4 regions of the Shewanella sp. FJAT-51649 genome follow, and region 4 is predicted to be linked to each of the others. Evidence: predicted binding sites of a transcription regulator. Region 4 holds the regulator's gene; each other region holds the start of a gene.
What was found. Region 4 encodes FliA, which starts transcription of late flagellar genes. Its sites were predicted from a motif close to CTAAAGNTNNNNNNNNNNNNGCCGATA; they were not measured.
Positions count from the first base shown of each region.

Region 1: a site for FliA is predicted at 1,323-1,349, ahead of K0H59_RS17765 (DUF5610 domain-containing protein). Genes of this name have one in related genera too.
Region 2: a site for FliA is predicted at 1,762-1,788, ahead of pomA (flagellar motor protein PomA). Genes of this name have one in related genera too.
Region 3: a site for FliA is predicted at 2,466-2,492, ahead of K0H59_RS11295 (VC2046/SO_2500 family protein). Genes of this name have one in related genera too.

Region 1 covers NZ_CP080411.1:4,049,623-4,054,765, reverse strand. Annotated here, with positions in the region: gene K0H59_RS17775 (FMN-binding glutamate synthase family protein) at 1-608, opposite strand, end outside; gene K0H59_RS17770 (phosphoglycerate mutase family protein) at 620-1,213, opposite strand; gene K0H59_RS17765 (DUF5610 domain-containing protein) at 1,384-1,992, shown strand; gene K0H59_RS17760 (ferredoxin--NADP reductase) at 2,122-2,871, shown strand; gene K0H59_RS17755 (glutathione S-transferase) at 2,942-3,538, shown strand; gene K0H59_RS17750 (hypothetical protein) at 3,545-3,967, opposite strand; gene K0H59_RS17745 (Fe(3+) ABC transporter substrate-binding protein) at 4,186-5,143, shown strand, end outside.
Region 2 covers NZ_CP080411.1:3,301,220-3,306,362, forward strand. Annotated here, with positions in the region: gene K0H59_RS14615 (flagellar motor protein MotB) at 1-832, opposite strand, end outside; gene pomA (flagellar motor protein PomA) at 836-1,603, opposite strand; gene xseB (exodeoxyribonuclease VII small subunit) at 1,918-2,157, shown strand; gene ispA ((2E,6E)-farnesyl diphosphate synthase) at 2,160-3,041, shown strand; gene dxs (1-deoxy-D-xylulose-5-phosphate synthase) at 3,063-4,931, shown strand; gene grpE (nucleotide exchange factor GrpE) at 5,062-5,143, opposite strand, start outside.
Region 3 covers NZ_CP080411.1:2,532,995-2,538,137, forward strand. Annotated here, with positions in the region: gene K0H59_RS11285 (bifunctional diguanylate cyclase/phosphodiesterase) at 1-1,217, opposite strand, end outside; gene K0H59_RS11290 (DUF406 family protein) at 1,406-1,693, opposite strand; gene K0H59_RS11295 (VC2046/SO_2500 family protein) at 1,943-2,431, opposite strand; tRNA gene K0H59_RS11300 (tRNA-Tyr) at 2,557-2,641, shown strand; tRNA gene K0H59_RS11305 (tRNA-Tyr) at 2,681-2,765, shown strand; tRNA gene K0H59_RS11310 (tRNA-Tyr) at 2,896-2,980, shown strand; gene queE (7-carboxy-7-deazaguanine synthase QueE) at 3,172-3,840, opposite strand; gene queC (7-cyano-7-deazaguanine synthase QueC) at 4,029-4,748, shown strand; gene rrtA (rhombosortase) at 4,745-5,143, shown strand, end outside.
Region 4 covers NZ_CP080411.1:1,539,420-1,544,562, reverse strand. Annotated here, with positions in the region: gene K0H59_RS07035 (chemotaxis protein CheA) at 1-862, opposite strand, end outside; gene K0H59_RS07030 (protein phosphatase CheZ) at 878-1,615, opposite strand; gene cheY (chemotaxis response regulator CheY) at 1,629-2,012, opposite strand; gene K0H59_RS07020 (RNA polymerase sigma factor FliA) at 2,060-2,773, opposite strand; gene K0H59_RS07015 (MinD/ParA family protein) at 2,766-3,647, opposite strand; gene flhF (flagellar biosynthesis protein FlhF) at 3,652-5,028, opposite strand; gene flhA (flagellar biosynthesis protein FlhA) at 5,040-5,143, opposite strand, start outside.

The sequences.
Region 1 (5,143 bases), 2.3 Mb from region 4:
TTAGCGGTACCAATTTGAAAGACTAAGTCGCAGCCACCTTTTAAATGGTAAGGGCTTAAGCCACCTTCTCCGGTATTTAACCAACATCCCGCCTGTGCTGCGCCGTGGGATAAGGCGGTGACGGCAGGGCGTGACAGGGCGCCGAAGCTCATGGCGGAGATATGGCAAATGGCCTTAGTGGTGTAGGGCTCGCGGCAATGGGGGCCAATGGTTTGAGGCAGAATTGGCGTGATATCTTCATCTTGAGTAGGAAAGGCGGTATTCATAAACATGATGGCGCCTGTGCTGTCTAGCGGGCGCGTCGAGCCAAAGGCGATGGTTCTGTCGACGTTTTTCGCGGCTCGATATACCCAGCTTCGCTCGGCGCGGTTAAAGGGCAATTCTTCCCTGTCCTGTGCGAAAAAGTATTGTCTAAAAAACTCGCCTTGTTTCTCAAATAAATACCTAAAGCGACCTATCACAGGGTAGTTGTGGCGCACGGCCTGTTTGGTTTGTAGCTTGTCGGCGATATACATATACACAATCGCCAGAACGACAAAGCCCACTAGGATTAAAAATAGCCCTGAGAAGAGATCCAGTCCCCACATAAACCAATTCAATTCTTGCATCTTGTTATCCTCTATTCGTGTCCATAACGGGTGGAGATAAGGCTCGCCGGCTGTCCATCATGGATGGAGAGTAAAAACAGCTGGCTGTAATCATCTTCAGCTATGGTGGGGATTTCTGGGCCGCCAAGAGCCTTGATGATCAGTGGGACGGTATTGGAATGCCCCGCGATTAAGCTGTTATCTTTCACGGCATGTACTTGTTCAACGATTTGCTGGATATGGGCTTCGAGTGGTTTTTCGGCTGCGACTACAGTAATAGGCAGATGCCGCTCCGAAGACATAGGCAACAAGGTTTGCTGAGTTCTTTGATATTGGGTCGCGATCAGTTGCGAGATCTGCGTCCTTTGCAAGGCGCTAACCAGCGCGAGGGCACGTGCATGACCATCATCGGAAAGGGACGGATCGCCTGCTGGAGCGTCGGCTTTTTCGGCATGCCTTACCAAAATAATCAATCGATTATCGGCAAAAGCTTGATTGATGGGGCTGAGTCCTATGCTGGTAAAGAGTAACAGGCCTAACAGTAGAGTGTGTGATAGCCGAAGTTTATTTAAGCGGATGGTTCGCAAGGAGTGAGTAACCACTGCTAGCCATTGGGGAGTTGCCATGCCGTATATCCTTATCTGATGAGCGCATGCAAGTGTGACGCTGAGGCGAATAGATTCATTATGGGTATCATTGCCTTAGATTGTGATGGTACTGCAATTGAGAAAAATACTAAAGTTGCTCAAATTTTGGTCGATAATAGAGTCACCCCAAATTGAATGGATTTTGTATCATGGAAATTAACAACCCTGCACAGGTACAGAGCGCTTCTTCGTCCCACCGCAAGTATGCCGAAAACGTGCCTGCCAATGCTGAAAAGACGAAAAATGTGGAAGCAGCATCTAAGCAAACTGCACAACAAACCAGTAAGCAGTTAATGAATCAGGCGATTCTGTCGGCGCAGGAAGATGTGAGTTTAAAATCCGGTGATCAATCCATGGCGTTACTTTATCGCGCGGCAATTGAAGCGATAAACAAAGAGTTAGCCCCTTCGATGGGCGAAAATGCCATTCAAACCGCCTATGACAATAACGTCGATACTTCCCCCGAAGCGACTGCCGATCGGATTGTGAGTTTTGCAACCCAGTTTTTTAGCATTCACCAACAGCAAAATTCAAATATGAGTTTGGATGAGCAGCTCGACAGTTTTATGAGCATTATCGGCGGCGCTATCGACAATGGTTTTAAGGAGGCTCGAGATATTTTGTCTGGCCTTAAAGTGTTGCAAGGGGATATTGCCGATGGCGTCGATAAAACCTATGGTTTAGTGCAAGAAGGATTGCAGGCCTTTAGGGATAGCTTCAATAAGAAACCTGATGAGGCGCAAACGGCTAGCGCATAATGTCCCGCGCTTAGTACTCTATCTTGTTGCCATTTCCCTTGTTTTAAGCCCCTTGCAATAAGGGGTTTTTGTTGCGCAGATAACAGTCTATGCTAGGGATCTATTTAACGTTTTGCTTGAGGGCGAGTTATGTGGACTAGGGGACGGGTTATCGAACGTATTGATTGGAGTGATAAATTATTTTCGCTGCGGATAGCGGCCGAACTGGCGCCCTTTATTCCGGGTCAATTTATTAAACTCAGCCAAGTACAAGATGATAAACGTGTCGCTAGAGCCTATTCCCTCGTGAATTCCCCCGATAAACCCTATGCCGAAATCTTGGCTGTCGCCGTAGAAGAAGGGCTGTTATCCCCACAATTACAGAATCTTGCCATCGGGGATGAAATTGAGATCACCCCAACCGCCACAGGCTTTATGACCTTGGATGAGATCCCTAAGGGAGCAGGGCAAGGTCGGCACTTATGGTTGTTAGCCACGGGGACGGCCGTGGGGCCATTCTTATCTATGCTAGATACGGCCGAGCCTTGGCAGCGTTTCGAAAAAGTCGTGCTTGTCTATGGTGTCCGCGAAGCTAAAGACTTAGCCTACCTCGATAAAATAAAGGCTTATGCCGCGCAATATCCTGATCAGTTTATCCTGTGTTTAACCGTCACCCGTGAAAAGGTCGACGATGCACTGCAATGCCGTATTCCCGATGGTCTCGTCTCGGGCGAAATTGAGCGTAAAGTGGGGTTAACTATCAATGCTGCGGATTCGCAGGTGATGATTTGTGGTAATCCGGGGATGATCAGCGGCGCGCAGGCTGCGTTGCTCGACAAGGGATTAGCTAAAAACCTACGCCGCGCACCGGGACAAATTACCGTCGAGAAATATTGGTAGTGTATTGAGTGTTTGTGATAAATAATTTTTATTAATCGTTTTAATGTCAGTCATATAGAAGGATTTTTTGATGAAGTTGCTCTGCTCCCTCGCTTCACCCTATGCTCGCTGTGTTCGCACATTAATCCGTTATTTAGGGATTAAGGATATCGAAGAAGTCTTAGTCAACCCGATGGAAAACACCGCCGAGCTGCTCGATGTTAATCCGCTTGGACAGATCCCTTGCCTCATCACCAACGATGGCGTACCTATCTTCGATAGCGAAGTGATTATGCGCTATTTAGACGCCGAATTAGGTGAGCAGCAGATGTTTGGCGGCCAAGTGAATAACTGGGTATTGCAATGCCAATATTCGATGATCAAAGGCCTGATCGATAGCGCGGTAAAATTGCGCCAAGAACAAATGCGTGAAGAAGAAGGGGTCAGATCGGCCTTTTGGACATCACGTTTTGAGCAAGCGCTGCTGCGCGGTTTGATGCAAATGGAACATCAGAGTGTGATTACTCAGGCAACGATTCAGGCACCGCAATTAGCCTTAATCTGCTTATTAGATTATGTGGATTTCAGACATCCAGAGCTCGATTGGCGTAAAGTGGCTCCAGCGACCTCGCTCTGGTTTAGTGAGATGCGCGATCTCCCCGCGTTTGTGGAAACTCGCCCAGCGTAAAAGGCACTAGTGGTCTGTTGAGCGGCGGCCTCTATGGGTCTCACGGCGATTATGTTCACCAAACGCGCCGTAGAGATCCTTTGTTATGCCGTAATCGACTCTGCGATCGTTACCCGTTTGGCGTCTATCATCATAGTGTTGATAGCGGCACTGACAATTGGCCATAGTGCATTCTTCCATTGGGAGTTCAGGGGCTTCCTTTGAAAGGAAACGTTTTCCTTTGAGCTCATCTACCTGCTCACAACAACTGCCGTCATTTTCGATGCTGACGCAATGGAAGCGCCTTTCTTGTCCTGCAAGCCGTTGATTTTTCTTTTTCGCGTTATCCATGAGTTTGACAAAATGCTTGCGCTTTTTAGGCCCCCGTTTGAGCACCATAAACGCGAGTAGCGCTATCACGACGACAAGCAGCAGTAACGCGCCTAACATAACGCCTCCTCATGTATTTTAAGCGAATTAAGGTTCAGTTTAGTTTGGTTTGAGATAATCACCAGTTTTAAGTTTAATTTCATTAAAAACAAAAAGTTAATCAAACTATTGCCCTAGTTCATTTGATCTATTACTCTTGCGCAACTGATAACTATTATCATTAATAGTCTTAAGAATTGACTCACGCTTGATGTCATCATTTTGAGGAGAAATCGCTAATGAAATGGGTAACTTGTGCCGCTTTACTTGGGTTAATGTCGGTTGCGCAGTCTGCACATGCGGATGAAAAATTAACGGTTTATTCATATCGCCAAGCGTTTTTGGTTGAGCCTATTCTGAAGCGTTTCACCGATGAAACTGGCATTGCTGTGAATGTGGTATTTGCAAAAGACGGTATTGCCGAGCGTATCGCCCGTGAAGGCCGTTTATCCCCTGCGGATTTAGTGTTAACTTCAGATTTCTCTCGCTTGGTCGAATTAGTCGACAAAGACCTGACGTCTCCCGTGAAAAGTGAGCAGCTCAATCGCAATATTCCCGCGCAATACCGCGATCCCGATGGACAATGGTATGCCTTAACGATGCGTGTGCGTAATCTCTATACGGCAAAAGATCGCCTCGGCCCACAAGCCATCAGCTACGAAGAGCTGGCCGATCCTAAGTACAAAGGCAAGATCTGTACTCGCAGTGGTAAGCATCCTTACAATATAGCGTTAGTCGCGTCTATGATCGCCCACCACGGTGAGGCCGACACTAAGACTTGGTTGCAAGGTGTGAAAACCAACTTAGCACGCAAGCCCCAAGGTAACGATAGGGCGCAGGTGAAGGCCGTTAAAGAAGGCTTGTGTGATATCGCCATCGGCAATAGCTACTACTACGGCAATATGCTGCAAGACCCTGAGCAAAAGAGCTGGGCAGAGGCAGTAGCGATTAACTTCCCGAATCAAGCCGATCGCGGTGCCCATGTGAACGTGTCTGGTATGGTGCTGACTCGCCATGCGCCGAATAAAGACAATGCTATCAAGTTGATGGAGTTCTTGTCTGCGGATGTGGCACAAAAAGCCTATGCCGAAGTAAACATGGAATATCCGGTGAAAGCCGATGTCGCGCCTTCAACCTTAGTCGCCTCCTGGGGTGAGTTTAAATCCGATCAATTACCGATTTTCAAGCTGGCGGAAT
Region 2 (5,143 bases), 1.8 Mb from region 4:
GTGAGTCATTGGGCACGATTGGATTATTCGACGCCATACCGACCACTTTCATCCGCTTAGGATCGAAGCCTTTCACTTGCAGCAGCACATCGGCCACCGCCACAGCGCGTTTGCTCGAGAGATCCCAGTTCGAGCTGTAGAGCTCATCGCTTATCTGCATATCATCTGTGTAACCCGATACCGTGATAATCCCCGGCACATCTTTTAGCAATTCACCGACCGAGCGCACCACAGGTTTAAATCGCGGCTGCAGGAAGCCCGATCCCGAGGCAAATGAGCCCTTCTCGCGGATACGGATAATGATTTGCTGCCCAAGTGACTCAATTTCGATCGCCCCATCGGTGATCTCATTATTGAGCTCCTGTGCCATTTTCTTCACTTGCTGATTGATTTTATCCTGCGCCGCTGCGGCTTCCGCTTTGACCGCATCCGCCGTTTCTTGGGCCGTCGCCGAGGCTTCACCGCCCCGCTGCGAACCATTTTGCTGCTGCACACCACCCGCGCTATCGTCTTCGCCCGCTTGATAATCCAATACGGGTTCGGTCATTTCGTTGGTTTGTTGGTTAATGATTTCAATCGGCGTGGGATCGGGACGGCCAGGACGAAACTCCAATGCAATCACAGACGTCCCCTTAGGAATGTCTTTGACTTCGACCTTATTTTGCACCCCGAAGGCATACTTCATCGAGCCTGCGATCTGCTTAAACTTCATCACGTCCATTTCGGAGAATGACAGCAGCAGCACGAAGAAACACATCAAGAGGGACATCAAATCGGCAAATGTTGCCAACCAGAGCGGCGCTCCGGGCGGTGGACAGTTGCACTTAGCCATGGGCTACTCTCCGTCCGTTGTATCGATTTTCCGCTGTTTTTCAGCAAGATAATTCTTCAAGAAACCTTCAATCACCCGCGGGTTTTGACCATCTTGAATGGCTAATACCGCGTCCATAATCAGGTTGCGGTTCAGCATTTCTTCACCCATGCGTAGGGTGAGTTTATCGGCAATGGGGATACACACCATGTTCGCGACCACGGCGCCGTACAGAGTCGTTAACAAGGCCACCGCCATCGAAGGACCAATCGATTTAGGATCCGACATGTTGGATAACATGGCCACCAAGCCCACTAAGGTACCAATCATCCCCATCGCGGGGCCGACGTCACCAAATGCCCTAAAAATCGCAATGCCGTTGCGATGGCGCTCTTCGGTGAGGGCAATGTCTTTTTCAAGTGCGGCGCGCACCACTTCACCATCGTGACCATCGACCAACATATCGACGGCTTTTTGCATAAAACTATTGGAAATTTGCGCTTCTTCAAGGGCAAGGAATCCGCCTTTACGGGCGGCGTCCGCCATAGTCACGGATTGTTCGATAAGATCTTCAGGCTTATCAATCTTAAACATAAAGGCTTTGACGGCGATTTTTACCGCGCCCAAAAACTGTTTGAGATTGAATTTCATCATTACGACGAAGAATGAACCACCGAATACGATAAACACTGAGGGTACGTCGATAAAGATTGCCAGGCCGCCGCTGGTCATCATAGCCCAAAGGATAAAACCAAAGCCCCCGACTAGTCCTATAACTGTAGCTAAATCCACAACGGCTCCTCAATATTCGGTATAAACGACATGATACTGACTCTATTCGCAAAATAACACAAAATGTCATCCGCATAGGGATTACACTTTGGTTTTAACCTGAGCCTTACTCTATGATGTCAAAGGATGATTAAAAGCATAATGCTATTATTGTCATTTATCGGACAAGCACTAAGCAAGTTTAGCGACAATTTCTATTTTCTGAAAAAAATTCAGCAACAAAGCGTGCTATTGAGCAAATATCCGTCGACTGAATTTGACCCTTGAGTCGCCCTGATATACCTTGTGTCCGCTCTTTCAAAGGAATTATTAACGTGGCGAAGAAACCCGAAAATCTCAGTTTTGAAGAATCCCTTGGTGAACTCGAGCGCATCGTTGCCGAATTAGAACAGGGCGATGTCTCTCTGGATGATGCGTTAAAACAATTTGAACGTGGCATCAATCTGGTGCGTAACAGCCAAGCAAAACTCGAGCAAGCTCAGCAAAAAGTGGCCATTTTACTCAAGCAGGATGAAAATGCGCCCCTCTCTCCCTATGCCGTTGAGGGCGAATAAGCGTGTTAGTCAATGCAATAAAAGAATATCAACTACGGGTTGATGACCAATTAAAACAACGTTTCAGCACACTCGAAGACACTGCGCCGCAATTAAAGGCCGCCATGACCCACGGCGCGCTATTAGGCGGTAAGCGTATCCGTCCCTTCTTGGTTTACAGTGTGGGGCAAATGTTTGGCGTGCCGCTTGAAAAGCTCGACGCCAGCGCCGCCGCCATTGAGTGTATTCATGCTTATTCGTTAATTCATGACGATTTACCCGCCATGGACGATGACGACCTTCGTCGTGGTCAGCCCACAGTGCATATCGCCTTCGATGAAGCCACCGCCATCCTTGCTGGGGATGCACTGCAAACCTTAGCCTTTGAAATTGTTACCGAAGCCGTGCCGGGGATCAGCAGCGAGCAGCATATCGCCATGGTGAGAGCGCTGGCGAAAGCCTCGGGTTACCGTGGTATGTGTGGCGGCCAAGCGATTGACTTAGCCTCAACTGATAAGCTCATCGACCTTAAGGCCTTAACTCAACTGCATAATATGAAAACGGGCGCCCTTATCAGCTGCGCCGTTGAGTTAGCCCTGATCGCCGCTAATGCGCCAAAAGATGAATATCAGACTATGATGGAATTTGCCCATGCGGTAGGACTTGCCTTCCAAGTGCAAGACGATATTCTGGACATCATTGCCACCACGGAAGAACTCGGCAAACCCCAAGGCTCTGACGCCGAGTCCAACAAGAGTACTTTTCCGCAACTACTTGGACTGCAAGGCGCCAAAGACACCGCCGCGCAACTGATCCAAGAGGCACTATCAGCGCTGGCTAAATTGCCATACAATAGCCAGTTAATCGCAGACTTCGCCCGCTATATCATTGAGCGAAGAATATAATAAGAGACGAAGTATCTCGCTATGAGTTTGGACATTTCACAGTTTCCCGTGTTGGCTCAGGCCAACACTCCTAATGAACTCCGCCAGCTTCCTCAGGCCCTGTTACCTCAATTGGCCGATGAGTTGCGGGAGTTTCTTCTTAAGTCCGTTGGCATGTCCAGCGGACATTTTGCCTCTGGACTCGGCACGGTCGAACTGACTGTCGCCCTGCATTATGTCTATAACACCCCGTTTGATCGTTTGATTTGGGACGTTGGCCACCAAGCCTATCCCCATAAAATCCTCACCGGTCGCCGCGACAGAATGCACACCATTAGGCAAAAGAACGGCTTACACCCTTTCCCTTGGCGGGAAGAAAGTGAATACGACACCTTTAGCGTGGGGCATTCAGGCACATCCATCAGTGCCGCATTAGCCATGGCCGTTGCCGCCGAAAAAGAACAGGCTGGCCGCAAAGTGGTCGCCGTGATTGGCGATGGCGCCATGACGGGCGGTATGGTGTTCGAGGCCATGAATCACGCGGGTGATTTGCACAACGATATGCTGATGGTGCTGAACGATAACGAAATGTCGATTTCAGAAAACGTCGGCGCGCTCAACAATCATTTAGCGCAACTGATGTCAGGCCGTCTCTACACCACCATTCGTGAAAGCAGCAAGAAAGTGCTCAAGGGCATGCCGGTCATCAAAGAGATGGCCAAGCGCACCGAAGAACACCTCAAGGGCATGGTTGTACCAGGCACCCTGTTTGAAGAGTTAGGCTTTAACTATATCGGCCCCATCGATGGCCACGATGTCGATGCCCTAGTGGAAACCCTGCGCAATATGCGCTCTCTAAAGGGCCCACAAGTACTGCACATCATGACCAAAAAAGGCCGTGGTTATGAGCCCGCCGAGAAAGATCCTATCGGTTGGCACGCGGTACCTAAATTTGATCCATCACAGTTTAAGAAGCCAGCCACTAAGCCAGGACTGCCAACCTTCTCCCAAGTGTTTGGCAAATGGTTATGTGATATAGCCGAGCAGGACGAAAAAGTCTTAGGCATTACCCCTGCTATGCGTGAAGGTTCGGGCATGGTGGAGTTCTCACAACGCTTCCCGAAACAATATTTCGATGCCGCCATTGCCGAGCAACATGCGGTGACCTTAGGGGCCGGATTTGCCTGTGAAGGCTTTAAGCCTGTGGTCGCCATTTACTCGACCTTCCTGCAACGGGGTTACGATCAACTGATCCACGATGTGGCACTACAACGTTTACCTGTATTGTTCGCCATTGACCGTGGCGGTATCGTCGGTGCCGACGGCCCAACCCACCAAGGGGCATTCGATTTAAGCTTTATGCGCTGCATCCCGAATATGGTGATCATGGCGCCATCGGATGAAAATGAATGTCGCCAAATGCTCTATACCGGTTATTGCTATGATGCAGGCCCGAGCGCTGTGCGTTATCCAAGGGGCAGCGCCACAGGCGCGACTCAGGTAGAAGCCATGACGGCGCTGCCAATTGGTAAAGGCGTAATTAAGCGTTTAGGCAAAGGTATCGCCATGCTGAACTTTGGTACCACCTTAGCCGCCGCCTTAACCGCCGCAGAAAGCTTAGACGCCACCGTCGTCGATATGCGCTTTGTGAAGCCGTTAGATGTGGATTTAGTCAAAGAGATGGCGCAAACCCACGATGTGATCGTCACAGTAGAAGAAAACGCCATTATGGGCGGCGCAGGCTCTGGTGTATTAGAACTGCTGCAAAAGCTTAAAATGCCTAAACCTGTGCTGCAAATCGGCCTACCCGATGAGTTTATTAAACATGGCTCTCCAGAAGAAGTGACCCATGATTTACAACTCGATGCCGAAGGTATGTTAGCGCAAATTAATGCCTTTCTTGCCGATTGAGTGTTGATGGGAGCCTAGCTCCCAGCAACAGTGCAAAGCGTGATGAATTGCGATTAGCAGGCAAAAAACAGACAAATAAAAAGGACTGCATTTGCAGTCCTTTTTATTACTTAACGCTCAGCGCGTTAGCTTAGGCTTCAATGTTGATTGAAGCTGACTCTTGGCTAGGGCCGCCCTGTGACACCATCACCATGGCTGGACGCAGTAAACGG
Region 3 (5,143 bases), 990 kb from region 4:
GGCATGGCTAAATGCTGATATAGACGGGTACTGAAATAATCCAGATCGTAAACCGCGTTATCATCGGTGAGCAACACGGCAAATTCGTCACTGCCGACACGGGCGATTTCAGTCGCCTTATTGATTTCCGAAAAATGTTTTAAGCGCCGGCCAATTTCGATCAGCAAGCTGTCGCCATTTTCATGGCCATAGGTATCGTTAAATCGTTTAAAGGCGACTAAATCGACCAGAAGCAACAATCCATTGGTGGTTTTCTCTAATACCCGATTAAAGTGGCTGCGATTATTCAGCCCAGTGAGGCTGCAACGCCAAGCTAAACGCTCCAGCTCCGCCTTATAATTGTGTTCATCCGTGCTTTCTTCGCCCGACACTAAGGCGTAATGATTGCCGCGATCGGTAATAAATTCACTGACCACATACTTGAGCCAGTATCGACTGCCATCGGCTCGATTAAATTGTACCTCGCCCTTGGCTTGCTCGCCCCTGAAGATCTGCGCGAGAGTTTGCTCAGCTAATTGATTGTGCTGCTTAAAAAAACTTAACTCACGTAAATTGGCGCCAATGCTTTTTTCACGCGCTAAGCCAGTGATCTCTTCATGGGCTTGGTTCACGTATTCGACTTTTTCAGTGTGCAGGTTAATCAGCATGCTCATCTGGCGTGACTGCTCGGTGGCACAGCGAAATAGACTTAGGCGTTCTTCTTTATCATAGGTATGTTTAGTGGCCAGCGTTAAGGCCAGTTGATCGGCCATTTGGCAAGCAAGATGGATTTCGCTGTCGTGCCAATGATGAGTGACTTGCGCTCGCTCAAGGCAAAGCACGCCTTCGAGATGACCATTAATGCGAATGCCAATCTCAAGGCTAGATAAAATTTGCCGAGGGATAAAGTAGTTATCGACTAACTCAGTCAAGCGTGGATCGATAAGGGTATTACCCGCATCGATATGGCGATGATTTTTGAGTTCATTTAAATAACGAGGCAGCGACTGCAACTGCGAGGGGCGGTAAGTGTCTTGTAGAGCCATTGCGCCAAATTGCGCGACGAGGGATTGGCTAGATTGATCGGCAGAAAAAATCCAAACCGACACCAGAGAAACGGCTAAATTCTCACAGAGTAGCTCTGTTGCTAGCTCTGCGGTTTTCGTAAAGTCGCCCTGCTGCTTAGCCGTAGAATGAACTAAAGACTCTAATAAGTGCTGATGTTGACGTCGCTTCACTCTAATCCCTACAAAACATCGTGTTGGGTAACACAGATACTACAGCGAGTAGCACTACTCATTTCAGCGTGCTAATTGCGCCAATCCTGAATATTTTTGTCGATGCAGATTACACATTGGCATTTCAAACAGCAACATCGAGCACAATTTATTACAAATGAATCAACATTTACCGCAGGGTTTTATGCTTACAGCCCGTTCTCTAATTGGAAAATCATCTTCTCGACACTCACATCGAAGACCAGCTTGAGGGTAACGCCCGCGTCATTCTTGACAATGTTTCCTTGGGTTTGGCTAAAGCGTGCTTGAGCCCGTTCCAGCATCTTGCTGGCTTCGACCTCAGCCTGAGCACCCGCAAAGGATAACTCCAGCATTGTATCCTGCTCATCAATCACAGCGCCAATATCCACAAAACTGCCACAATCGGTGCAAGTGTCGTTTACGGTAGCCGCTTGTCCTGCAATGATACCTTTCATCTGTTTTTCCTCATTAATCGCTATACAGCTGCATTTAAGGGTGATGCATCAACTTAAAGCTGCATCATTAACGCCTTATTATAGATAACTGTGATGTCAGAGACTCAGCTTTAGCTCACGCTTATTATTGTGTATCGACACAGTTGATGGCTATTTGGTCAACAGGTCCCTTAAAGCCTAGATGTACTTTTAAAGACTGAATCTTCCTCAACAGCCCGAAAGCGACTTGGAGGTAAGACGACATATTGGCTAGGCGCTGGCTAATAACGGCACCAAGTTACGTTGAATCGCCAGTTGATCGGCAAAATGCATGATGTCCATTTTAGGGGATGGCAATTGCCCACGTTGGCGCAGGCGTGTGGTGAGATCGCAATTACTTAAGGCTTCAGCCATGGCGATAGGCTCGCCACCGCGGATCACTAAGGCTTCAGGGCGCAATGCCTGCTGCAGTTGAAACGCCCTCGCCCCTTGCTCGGCAAAAACAGCACTATTGTCGGTAACATTGTTATCCGTCGATAAATCCGCCACAAGCGCTTGTTTTGGGGGTAACTCAAACTGACGTTGCAATTTTTCTGCATTATCGAGCTCTTTTTGCCATTGAAACTGCGCCATGTCCCTCGCGTCTGCCGACAATAGCGATAACAACAGGGCGAACTCTCCTCGCCTGTTGTGTTCGATTGCCGCATTTAAGCGGGAGCCAATTTGGGCTTCGTTGATTAAAGGAACATCGATTTGCATAAAAAAACATCATTAAAACAACTCGTTGTTAGTTAATCGACCAGTTGAACCAGAACTTTAGGAAAATTTTCATATTTAGACTTTACATGCCAAACGTTTCTGACTACTATGGCGGCCGCAATTGAGGAGGGGTTCCCGAGTGGCCAAAGGGATCAGACTGTAAATCTGACGGCTCCGCCTTCGAAGGTTCGAATCCTTCTCCCTCCACCATTTGCACTAACAATTAGCGATGCTATAAAAGATACTCGTGGAGGGGTTCCCGAGTGGCCAAAGGGATCAGACTGTAAATCTGACGGCTCCGCCTTCGAAGGTTCGAATCCTTCTCCCTCCACCACTTTTATCTTGTATGGTTAGACAATCGTTAGTCTGCTGCAAACTTGCTTTACCCTTAAATCCGGCCAAGATTTAAGATAACTTTTAAATTCGTCTTAATGAGTCAGAGTTAAAAGTTGAAGAAAATATGTGGAGGGGTTCCCGAGTGGCCAAAGGGATCAGACTGTAAATCTGACGGCTCCGCCTTCGAAGGTTCGAATCCTTCTCCCTCCACCACTTCTTTCTTATCTCACACTTTATCTCGCGTTATTCCCCAATTTTTCTTACTCGTACTCCCGCTATTCAAGCTTATTCTATCGCTTAACCCTATTGCTTTTCATCCATGGATTTTGCTGATAAAAAACGCCCCATTCGGAGCGTTAAAACTATTTCTGAGCATTAAAAAATACTGCAGTTCTATGTGGCCATTAATCGATATTCAGGTATTTGTGGGTTTGAATCGATAAACGCCAATTACGGGCAATACACACCTTCATCGCTAATTCCGTCGCCCTTGGTTTTTGGCTGATGGGTTGCAGACAAATAGTTTTCGCTGACACATCAATCCCTTTGAGTAACTCATCGAGTTCGACGATATGATTTTCGGTTGCTATTGGGTGCTTTATCTCGTTGGCGCGGGTCAAGGCCTGCGCTAACACCTTATAACCCCCTTTCATATTGATCTTTGGCGAGACAGTCACCCAGGTATCAGCATCGCACTTCACATCAAAGGTGCCACTGGTCTCGATTTGAGTGGCAAAGCCGGCAGCATGAAGCGTGTGGGTTAATTCATGCAGATCGTACATGCAAGGCTCACCGCCAGTGATCACCACATGGCGCGCCGTATATCCCTTAGCGTTGAACGCCTCGATAAGACTCTGCGCCGTATGGTTAGCCCAGCGCCCCACAGAACCATCGACGGTGATCACTTGTTCGGGTAACACCTTGTTTTCCTCAAGCAGATCCCAAGTCTGTTTGGTATCACACCAAGCACATCCCACAGGGCAGCCCTGTAATCGCACAAAAATGGCGGGGACTCCGGTAAAGACACCTTCACCTTGAATGGTTTCAAAGACTTCGTTGACTGGGTAATTCATGCTTGCGTTCCGTTTTTCTGGGGCGGCATTTATAGAGGATTTTAGCTGCAGCTGCAAGTTTTTACCGCCTCAGACAGAGTGATCCCAAGAGCGATATTCCCGTCGCCACGCGCCAGCAAAGAGTTTGCAAGCCCTAGCGCCTGAGTTACACTTACACCCTATTTTATGTGTCAATTTAAGTGGATCCTATGTCAGCAGCGTCAGTTTCAAAGGTGGTAGTGGTTTTCAGTGGCGGACAAGACTCAACGACTTGTCTTATTCAAGCCTTAACTCAGTTTGATGAAGTCCACGGGATCACCTTCGATTATGGTCAGCGTCACCGTGAAGAAATTGAAGTTGCTAAATCCCTTGCCAAGCGCTTAAAGATCACTAGCCATAAGGTGATGGATGTGAGCTTACTCAATGAGTTAGCGATTTCTGCCCTCACCCGCGATGCGATCCCCGTATCCCACGAATTAATGGAAAATGGCTTACCCAATACCTTTGTACCTGGCCGTAATATCCTGTTTTTGACTTTGGCGGGGATCTACGCCTATCAATTAGGAGCCGAGGCGATTATTACCGGTGTCTGCGAAACCGATTTTTCGGGTTATCCCGACTGTCGCCACGACTTTGTGCGCGCGATGGAATCGGCACTGGTGCAAGGCATGGACAAAAAGCTTGAGATCATCACCCCATTAATGTGGCTCAACAAGGCCCAAACCTGGGCGCTGGCCGATAAATACCAGCAGCTCGATTTAGTTCGCCACCATACCCTGACCTGTTATAACGGCATTGTCGGTGATGGTTGCGGTGACTGCCCAGCCTGCCATCTTCGCAAACGGGGCTTAGAGGATTACCTGCAAAATAAAGCAGAGGTAATGGCCTCGCTCGACAAGGCAACTGAAACGGGTAAACCGCAAGCGTGAGACTGGTGACGTTAAAAAAACTCGGCCCCTATTGGTTGGCGCTTATTGTCAGCCTGCTCTGCGCGCTCTTGTATGTTGTGGGACTTTTTACCCCGAGCATAGATAACCTGCTCGCCTATCGCCGCAGCGCCATCAGTGACGGCCAGTGGTGGCGCCTGATCACAGGCAATCTGCTGCATACCAATCATTGGCACCTGCTGATGAACCTCGCGGGATTATGGGTAGTGTTGTTTTTGCATCACTTTCATTACCAGCTCAAGGGCTTAACCGCGCTGTTTATCCTACTTTGTCTATTTGAAGGCATTGGCCTGTATCTGGGCTATCCGCAGCTATTAGGTTATGTGGGGCTGAGTGGCATGTTACACGGCCTATTCACCTTTGGTGCGGTGCAAGAT
Region 4 (5,143 bases):
GCTCGAACTCATCTTCGGTGATTTCGTCCGAATCAACAGCGGGAGCGGCAGGCGTTGGTGCAGCGACAACCGTTTCTACTTTTGGCTTGGCAGCTTCTTCCACTTTACCTTTAAACTTACCAGAGCCGTGCAGCTCATCGAGCAGTGCTTCAAACTCATCATCGGTAATATCATCGCTAGCGCTTGCGGATGTCGCTTGAGGCTTACTGACATTTTGCACAGCAGGGGCAGCATCGGCTTGAGGCGCAGAGACGCCAGGGCCTTTTCCGGCACCGTGCAACGCATCGAGTAAGGCTTCAAACTCCGCTTCATCGATTTCATCGATACTGGAATCTGAAAGCTCTAATTTATCGACTGGCATTTCAACGGCGGCGACTTCAACCACAGTTTCTATGACAGGTTCGGGTTCTGATTCTGGTTCTGGCAATGGTTCAACTTCGGCACTACTTTGACCCGATTCGGAAGGAAGCGGTTCACCGGAGCTGAGCATTTTCAATTTAGCCAATAATGCAGGATCTGCTGGGTCTTGTTGCTCGCCTTGTTGGGTTTGAGCAAACATAGTGTTAATCGCATCGACAGCCTGAAGAATGATGTCCATTAACTCGGCAGAGACACTGCGCTTGCCTGTGCGTAATAAATCGAAGGTGTTTTCTGCTTCGTGACAGACATCCACCATGGGAGTGAGACTAAGGAAACCCGCACCGCCCTTTACAGTATGAAACCCCCTGAAAATGGCATTTAGCAAGTTAGTATCATCAGGATTGTTTTCAAGCGCGACCAGCTGCTCTTGCAGCAACTCGAGAATTTCGCCCGCTTCAATTAAAAAGTCCTGGAGTATCTCTTCATCTACATCAAAGGCCATCAAATTGACTCCCAGTTAGAAACCCAGACTCGACAGCAGATCATCGACTTCATCTTGACCGGTAACGACGTCTTGACGAAGCTCGGCATTCATTATCGGTCCTTCAGCTTCAATATTATTTTTCTGAGTAATCTGACTCTCAATCACGGGTTGCTCACCAAATACTGTCAGCATAGACACCAGATTACTTTCAACTTCCATCACTAGATCGATCACCCGACGGATCATTTGTCCAGTCAGGTCCTGAAAATCCTGCGCCATCAAAATCTGGTTAAGCAATTCGCGTAAGCGATTGGAATCCAATTCGCTACGTGACATCAAATGCTGCACATTGTGGCAAAGCGCTTTAAAATCGCTCAAGGCGATTTCACGACGCATTAATTTGTCCCAAGATGGCATCACCTGCTGGATATTCGCGGTTAATGCATTGGCTAATGGCAAGCACTCCTCCACCGCATCCATGGTTTTATTCGCTGCCTGCTCAGTCATGTCAATGACATAACTTAACCTTTCCTTAGCGTCGGGGATTTCTGTATTAGCTAGTTCAACCAGACGATTATCGACTTGGAAATCCATCAATGCGCTGTGAAGCTGTCTGGTTAGTTTACCAACTTCATCAAAGAGCTCCCGTTGGAGTGGAGCCGCGAGTTCCCTAAATAAATCATCTGCTTGAGTTTGATCATTCGCGCTTAATAGTTCAACTAAACGCTGAGCCTTCTCGAGCGTAATGAGCCCTGATGTTTGTGACTTCATAGCTCATCCTTGCTTAAGCGAGTCGTTCGAATATTTTATCTAACTTCTCTTTAAGTGTTGCTGCGGTAAAAGGTTTAACCACATAACCATTCACGCCAGCTTGTGCGGCAGCGATGATTTGTTCACGTTTTGCTTCTGCGGTAACCATTAATACGGGTAAATGCTTTAGAGAATCATCAGCGCGGATGGCCTTCAGCAAGTCAATCCCTTGCATACCAGGCATGTTCCAATCTGTAACGACAAAATCAAAGTCGCCCTTTTGCAGCATGGGCAGCGCGGTTGAGCCGTCGTCTGCTTCTTGGGTATTGTTAAAGCCCAAGTCTCGCAACAAGTTCTTGATGATACGTCTCATTGTCGAAAAGTCATCAACGATGAGAATCTTCATATTCTTGTCCAAGGTTTCCTCCGGTGAGCCGACATTCTGTGCTCAATCAATAATTATACTTATGTCCAATGCTTGAGTTTGCCTTTGAGTCGCAACATTGCCTGACTTAATATCTGGCTAACTCGCGATTCGCTTACCTCAAGAATGGCGCCAATTTCTTTTAAATTCAATGCTTCATCGTAGTATAACGATAGCACTAGCGCATCTCTTTCGGGCAATAATTTTATCGCCTCGACGAGTGCTGAATGAAACTGGGTTTCTGCTAATGCTTCAAATGTTCCATCGCTCACATTATCGCTCGGAGTGAGTATATCCTGCGATACGCCTAAGTCCTCTATCCCTATGATTTTACCAACAGAAACATCGTTAAGAATATGATGGTACTCATCGAGCGTCATATCAAGTTTTTCTGCAATTTCTGTGTCGCGCGCATCACGACCCAGCACTTGCTCTAACTCATCAATGGCTTGAGCAACTCGACGATTATTACGATGAACAGAACGGGGAACCCAGTCGCCACGACGGATCTCATCCAACATGGCGCCACGGATCCGTATGCCGGCGAAGGTTTCAAACTTTGCACCTTTGCCACCATCAAACTTGGATGATGCTTCTAATAGTCCCATCATCCCCGCTTGAAGCAAGTCATCGAGCTGCACTGAGGCAGGTAATCTGGCGAGCAAGTGATGTGCAATTCTTTTAACCAACGGTGCATACTGTTCAACGATTGACGTTTTACTGTCTAAACAAGTATACGCTGCGGCTTTATTCACTCGTTTTTTCCTCTTGAAAATCTGGTCGCTGAACTAAGCGCTCAACGAAAAATTCCAAATGCCCACCAGGTTGCTGTGGTACCGGCCAGCTCATGATCTTATTCGCTAGGCCATGGTACGCGATAGCCGCTGGAGACTTAGGATAAGCCTCAACCACTAACTTTTGTTTACGCACTGATTTGCGAAGGTTTTCATCAAACGGAATGGTCGCAACCAGTTCAAGTGCCACGTCCAAGAATCGGTCGGTCACTTTACTGAGTTTAGCAAACAATTCCATACCTTCGCGTAAACTGCGCACCATATTCGCAACAATTTTAAAGCGGAAAACGCCGTGTTCACGGCTGAGAATTTTGATTAACGCATAGGCGTCAGTGATTGAGGTTGGCTCGTCGCAGACAACGACTAGCACATCCTGCGACGCACGGGAGAAACTGAGCACCATATCTGAAATCCCCGCGGCGGTATCCACGATGAGGATATCAAACTGGGTACGCATCTCACTGAATGCACGAATTAAACCCGCATGTTGTGCAGGACTCAATTCGACCATGCCTTGGGTACCAGAGGTCGCAGGGACAATGCCAATGCCTTTAGGACCGCGGACAATAATATCATCCAGCTCAGCATCGCCAGAGAGCACATGGGAAAGGTTACGCTCGGCACGGATCCCTAACATGACATCGACGTTTGCTAAGCCAAGGTCGGCATCAAGCACTAAGACACGCTTGCCCTTTTCGGCTAATGCTACTGCGGTATTGATGGACACGCTGGTTTTACCCACGCCACCTTTACCACCCGTAACCGCGATTACTTTCACTTTTTCGTTATAGGGTTGATTCATCATACGTAAACCACTTGCTTGATCCAGGGTCATAACTCTACTCAAATGCACAGGTCATATTATCTGACCACGCTGTGTCTGGTAACGATTGTTGTTCAGTGTTTTCTAAGGCCGCTAACGCCTGCTCTGCGAGCAATAAAGTATCGGCGACTTTCATATCTTCGGGCACTCGCTGCCCATCCGTAACATAACTTAATGGCAACCCACTTTGGATCAACACACTTAATGCGCCCGCTAACGACACGGATTCATCGAGTTTGGTGAGTACAACACCAGATAAGGGAATGCGTTTAAAGTGATTTACAGCATCTTGTAGCACGCGGCGCTGTCCTGTGGCAGACAGTACCAGATAACTGCGGATAGGTATTCTGCTATTTGCAGTTAAATTATCAAGTTGCTGGTAAAGCCGCATATCTCGTTGGCCCATCCCCGCAGTATCTATCAATACTAGCTTGCGATTTCTGAACTGATACAGAATTTGCTCTAGCTCAGCAAGATCATGGGCTTGCTTAACGGGACAGCCCATAATTTTGCCATAGGTGGCCAATTGCTCATAGGCGCCAATACGATAATGATCTGTAGTAATCAAAGCGACTTGGTCTGCGCCATGATGGGCGGCGAAGCGAGCCGCTAATTTGGCTAAGGAAGTGGTCTTCCCCACACCCGTTGGGCCAACCAATGCCACAACACCACCTTGCTTAACGATATCATCACCTTGATTATCAAGCATATTGGCTAGACTTTGTGGCAAGGCACGAACTAATTCTGCCGGAGTATAGTGTTGGCTAAGCGCCGCTAACTTGTTCGCGACCGAAGGAGAAAACTCAGCCTCCAGCAACTTTGACTCCAGCATAGCACCCACAGGGTCGATGCGTTTTTTGTGTTCAGTCATCAACGCAGACACTTGATGAGTGAGCAAATTGCGTAAAGATGCTAGCTCATCACGCATGGCTTCGAGATCCGCATTTTGCTTCTGTGATACCTGAGGCTTCTTATCGAAGGCATTGCCCATATCACGGCGCTCAGCTTTGGGCGCCGCGGGTGCCTGTAGTGCTTGTGCCCACGCAGGCAATTCCGCGTCTTGCTGTTGATGGGTGAGTTGTTGGTTTAAACGGCTTTGTTGCTTCTCGAGCAAAGCTTGGAGAGAGTCCGCTGGCGCCGAGGGTTTTAGCTTAGTTTCAGCACGAATCGGCGCTTTAGCACCGAGTGACACTAAATCATCACTCACATCCATAAAAGTCGGTGCAGCTGCAGGTGCCTTCGCTTTGGGCTCGTCGTAGTCAACGGCGGCCACAATCTCAATGCCGCCATTCACTTTTTTATTCGACATAATCACGGCATCGGAGCCGAGCGTGTCCTTCACTTGGGCCAGTGCAGCACGCATGTCTTTGGCAAAAAAACGTTTAATCTTCACTTATGCGTCCTCTACTGGCCGACGGCAGACACTATGCGTATTTGCTTTTCATCGGGGATTTCTTGGTAAGAAATCACTCTGAGATTAGGAATAGTATATTTAACAAAGCGAGACA